DNA from 2 places in the Pseudorhodoferax sp. genome. Region 2 is predicted to be linked to the other one. Evidence: predicted binding sites of a transcription regulator. Region 2 holds the regulator's gene; the other holds the start of a gene.
The links. The regulator FNR, encoded in region 2, switches genes on or off when oxygen is low (the NO sensors DNR and NnrR bind a similar motif). The targets are predictions, from matches to a motif close to TTGATNNNNATCAA.
Positions count from the first base shown of each region.

Region 1: the regulator FNR is predicted to act here: its motif matches at 1,699-1,712, upstream of QM782_RS09145 (universal stress protein).

Region 1 is NZ_JASGJZ010000001.1:1,944,503-1,946,951, reverse strand. Features, by position in the region: gene QM782_RS09150 (TonB-dependent siderophore receptor) at 1-1,045, opposite strand, end outside; gene QM782_RS09145 (universal stress protein) at 1,205-1,624, opposite strand; gene QM782_RS09140 (DNA-3-methyladenine glycosylase I) at 1,741-2,316, shown strand; gene QM782_RS09135 (HAD family hydrolase) at 2,325-2,449, opposite strand, start outside.
Region 2 is NZ_JASGJZ010000001.1:3,967,312-3,969,760, reverse strand. Features, by position in the region: gene hemN (oxygen-independent coproporphyrinogen III oxidase) at 1-596, opposite strand, end outside; gene fnr (fumarate/nitrate reduction transcriptional regulator Fnr) at 710-1,429, shown strand; gene QM782_RS18595 (hypothetical protein) at 1,407-1,676, opposite strand; gene QM782_RS18590 (nitrogen fixation protein FixH) at 1,695-1,955, opposite strand; gene ccoG (cytochrome c oxidase accessory protein CcoG) at 1,967-2,449, opposite strand, start outside.

The DNA.
Region 1 (2,449 bases), 2.0 Mb from region 2:
CCAAGTAGTGGTTCTGCGTGTTGCCGTGGGTGAGGGTGTAGCCGCGCACGGCCTGGCGGTCGTTGTCGGAAGCATAGGCGAACACGTTCTGCTGATCGATGTTCAGGCGCGAGAACTTGTAGTTCTGCGTGAAGGTCCAGTCGTCGGCGAATTCGTGGCGCAGCAGCCAGCCGGCGCTGATCTGCGTGCGCTTGAGGTGGTCGAAGTCCGGCTCGCCCATGTTGGTGCGGCGGTTCACGCGGCCGTAGGGCGTATCGATGAGGGAGCCCCAGGCGGGCAGGAAGCCGTTGGTGGGCTTGCCGTCCTCGCGCTGCACGCTGCCCAGCAGCGTCAGCGCGGTGCGCGGGCTGAACTCGACGGTCGCGCTGGGGGCCAGGTAGTAGCTGGCCATCTCGGTGCCCCGTTGCATGCCGTCCTCCGTGCGCGCCTGCGCCACGAGGCGGTAGTAGACGGAGCCGTCGCTGTTGGCGATCCCGTTGTAGTCCACGCCCAGGCCCCGCTTGCCCCGGTTGCCCACCTCGGCGTCCACAGACAACGCCTGCACCTTGTGCGGGCGCTTGGTCACGAGGTTGACGACGCCGCCGGTGTTCGCCGCGCCGAACACGAGCGAATTGGCGCCCTTGACCACCTCGACGGACTCCACACCGAACAGTTCGGGCTTCCAGACGAAAAAGCCGTTGGGGGTCGTGGGCGTGCCATCCAGCGAGACCGAGGCGTCGAAGCCGCGGATCTTGAACCACTCCACCTTGTTGTCCGCGCCGAAGGGCTCGCTCACGATGCCGGCCTGGTACTGCAGCGCCTGGTCCAGCTTGCGGCTGCCCATGGCCTCGATGGCTTCGCGCTGGATCACCGCGCTGGAATTGGGCGCATAGAAGTCCAGGTTCTGCAATGCATCGACCGAGCCGATGACGGTCACGGTGGACAGCGCCCGCTCGTTGTCGGCCGCTGCGGCCGCCTGGGCCCAGGCGGCTTGCGACAGGCACAGGGCCAGGGGAGTCAGCGCGCAGCCGGCAGCGGCGCGCAGGGCAAAGGATCGGACAGGCATGGCGAGCTCACCCAGGGAAGTGTGGACGGGCTGGCTCGGCGCGGGGCCGCGCAGGCCCCCTGCCTGGCTGGCGGGAAGGGGCGCAAGTTTACGCCCGGCCCCCCAGCAACGGACCGGATTGTTGCGGCCCCGCGACAGGGCCGCCGCAGGCGCGGGAGGTCAGCGCAGCAGCAGCACCGGCACCTTGCACAGGCTCAGCACCTTGGTGGCGACCGAGCCCATGATCAGGTTGCCGAGCGCGCCATGGCCATGGCTGCCCAGCGCCAGCAGGTCGTAGCGGCCCTCCGTGGCGGCACGCGCGATCTCCTCGGCCGGATGGCCGGCCTTGAAGACGAACTCCGCGGAGGCACCCTTCTGCGCGAAGAACTCGCGCACCGGGCCCAGCACCTTCTCGGCCTCTTCCTCGTAGTACTCCTGCACCAGCCGGGCATCCACGTACGAAGCCGCGCGCTTGGGCACCTCCAGCACCACGGTCATCACCGTGTACTCGTTGCCCGGGCGCAGCCACTCGTGCGCCGACAGGTACGCCAGCATGCGCTTGGTGTGCTCGCTGCCGTCGACGGCAATCAGGATCTTCATGTGCGCGCTCCTTTTCCTTCGTTCGTTGGATGGCCAGGTGAAATTTCAGTATCGCGCATCGGCATGGACGGATCTTGATCTCCGTCTACTCCGCGGGGCCAAGCGAGAATGCCCGCATGCCGTCTCCGTCCGCCCTGCCCCGCTGCGCCTGGTGCGGCAGCGATCCGCTGTACCAGCACTACCACGACCACGAATGGGGCGTGCCCGAGCGCGACAGCCGCGCACTGTGGGAGACGCTGATGCTGGAGGGCTTCCAGGCCGGCCTGTCCTGGATCACGGTGCTGAGGAAGCGCGCGGCCTTCCGCGCGGCGTTCGACGGCTTCGACCCGCGCCGCGTCGCCGGCTACGGCGAGGCCAAGGTCGCCGCGCTGCTGGCCGACCCGGGCATCGTCCGCTCGCGCGCCAAGATCGAGGCCACCATCGCCGGCGCCCGCATCTACTGCGCGATGCAGGACGCCGGCGAGGACTTCGCGGACTTCTGCTGGGCCTTCACCGGCGGGCAGGTGCTGCAGGGCGACGGCGTGCACTTCGCCGCGGCCACGCCGCTGTCCGAGCGCATCGCGCGCGAACTCAAGCGCCGCGGCTTCAAGTTCGTCGGCCCGACCATCGTCTACGCCTGGATGCAGGCGATCGGCATGGTCAACGACCACGCCGCGCACTGCTTCCGCTACCGGCCGCTGGGCGGCGGCTGACCGGCGCGTCAGAGCCGCGACGGCAGGTCCGACAGGCGCGCGATGCGCTGCACGGCGGCGGGCAGGTCCGCCGGCTGCTCGCCGAGCGCGAACACGCGCATGCCGGCGGCCAGGCCGGCGGCGATGCCGGAGG
Region 2 (2,449 bases):
ACCCGGTGCACGGCCTTCTGCACGGCCGGGTCGAAGTCCTGCACGCCGAAGGACAGGCGGTTGAAGCCGAGCGCGGCCAGCCGCTCCAGCCGCGCGGCGTCGACGGTGCGCGGATCGACCTCGATCGCGCACTCGGCGCCGGGCGCCAGCGCGAACCGGCGGCGCAGCGCGTCCATCAGGCGCGCCAGTTCCGCGTCGTCCAGGAAGGTCGGGCTGCCGCCGCCCAGGTGCAGCTGCGATACTGGCTGGCCCGCGCCCAGCGCAGCGACGACGAGCTCGATCTCGCGCTCCAGATAGTCCAGGTAGGGCCCGGCCTTCTCGTGGCGCCGGGTGATGATCTTGTTGCAGGCGCAGTAGTAGCACAGCGATTCGCAGAACGGAACGTGTACGTACAGCGACAGCGGCAGGGCCTGCCCCGCCCCGCCGTTGCACCGCTGCTGCAAGGCCTGCGCCAGGTCCTGCGGGCCGAAGGCCTCGACGAAGCGGTCGGCCGTCGGATAGGAGGTGTAGCGCGGCCCGGGCCGGTCGAAGCGCCGCAGCACGTCCTCGGGAACCTGGCAGGCTGGAACGGCAAGGGAAGCCATCGTCGTCGTCATGGGAAATCCTCAGGCTGCCACTGTGCCGCGGTAGAACAATCCCGTGCTTGACCATGATCAAGCGCCGTCACAATCGGTTTTGAGACAATTTGCGCTAGGTCAGAAAGGACGCCATGAACCCACTCGCCGTCAAAGTCGCCTGTTCCAACTGCAATCTGCGCGAACTGTGCATGCCGATGCAGCTGGACCAGCAGGAGCTCGCGCGCATCGACGAGGTCGTCGCCACGCGCCGCTCCATCAAGCGCGGCGGGACGCTGTTCCACAACGGCGAGAAGTTCAGCTCGCTCTACGCGATCCGCACCGGCTTCTTCAAGACCACGGTGGCCACGGCCGACGGGCGCGAACAGGTCACCGGCTTCCAGATGGCCGGCGAGATCATCGGCCTGGACGGCATCGTCAACGACCGGCACAGCTGCGACGCCGTGGCGCTGGAGGATGCCGAGGTCTGCGTGATGCCGTTCGACCGGCTGGAAGAGCTCTCGCGCGAGGTCAACGCGCTGCAGCACCACGTGCACAAGATCATGAGCCGCGAGATCGTGCGCGAGCACGGCGTGATGCTGCTGCTGGGCAGCATGCGCGCCGAGGAGCGCGTGGCGGCCTTCCTGCTGAACCTGGTCAAGCGCCTGCACGCGCGCGGCTTCTCGCGCAGCGAGCTGATCCTGCGCATGACGCGCGAGGAGATCGGCAGCTACCTGGGCCTGAAGCTGGAGACCGTGAGCCGCACCTTCTCCAAGTTCGTCGACGAGGGCATCGTCGAGGTCAAGCAGCGGCACCTGCGCATCCGCGATGCCGATGCGCTGCAGCGCATCGTCAATCCACAGGTCTGCCATTGAGCCGCGCCGCGCCGCGGTTGAGCTCCGCCGGCGTCAGCGCCAGCAGCGCCGTCATCGCGCAGGCGCCCATGCACACCAGCCAGAAGCCGAAGAAGGTGGCGGTGTAGACGGCCATCGGCGACCATTCCAGCGCGCGGCCCAACCAGTGCAGGTCGTGCGGGTCGATCAGCGCGAACACCAGCATCTCCAGCACGCCCGCGGCCAGGAAGGCCGGCCAGGCGATCCACATCAGGCGTTGTCCCCACATGGCGGCGGCCCCTGCCCTTCAGCGCGCGGCCGGCACGCCGCCGGTGGCCGCGTGGTTGCGGCCCTGCATGGCCGGCTGGTGGTCGAACGACTGCTCGGCGGCCTGCGCCGCGGCGGGGTCCTGGACCACCGGGTCGGCGCCCTGGAACGCGATCACGGCCGTCACGATGCCGGCCACCACGACCGCCGCCGGCCCGGCGATGACCATCCAGACCATGCCGTGGCGCCACCACGGGCGGGCGGCGACGGGGGCCTGCAGTGCTTGCTGCGGAACTTGCATCCGAATCTCCTTCATCGCGGTACCAGGAATACCGACTTCTCGCGCACGGCACCGTCGCCCGACAGCATGCGCAGTTCGAACCGGATCGGGTGCGAGCCGCTGGCCGCGCCGCCGTGGGGCAGCTGCAGCCGCACCGCGACCCAGCGCGAGGCCGTGGCATCGACCTCGATCTCCGGCTCGGACACGACGGACAGCCCCGGCAGGCCGGTGGCGCCGATCGCGAAGCGCTGCGGCGCCTCGGTCGCGTTCATGATCTGCAGGCGGTAGACGTTCTCGATCGCGCCGCCGGCCACGATGCGGGCCATGGCGCCGCGGTCGCGCACCACGTCGACCTTGAACGGCGTACGCAGGGCCAGGCTGGTCAGCAGCGCGATCGAGATCGCCAGCAGCACCGCCGCGTAGACCAGCACGCGCGGGCGCAGCACGCGGCGCCAGATCTGCGCGCGGCTCCAGCCCTGCTCCTGGCCCCGCTGCGTGGTGAACTTGATCAGCCC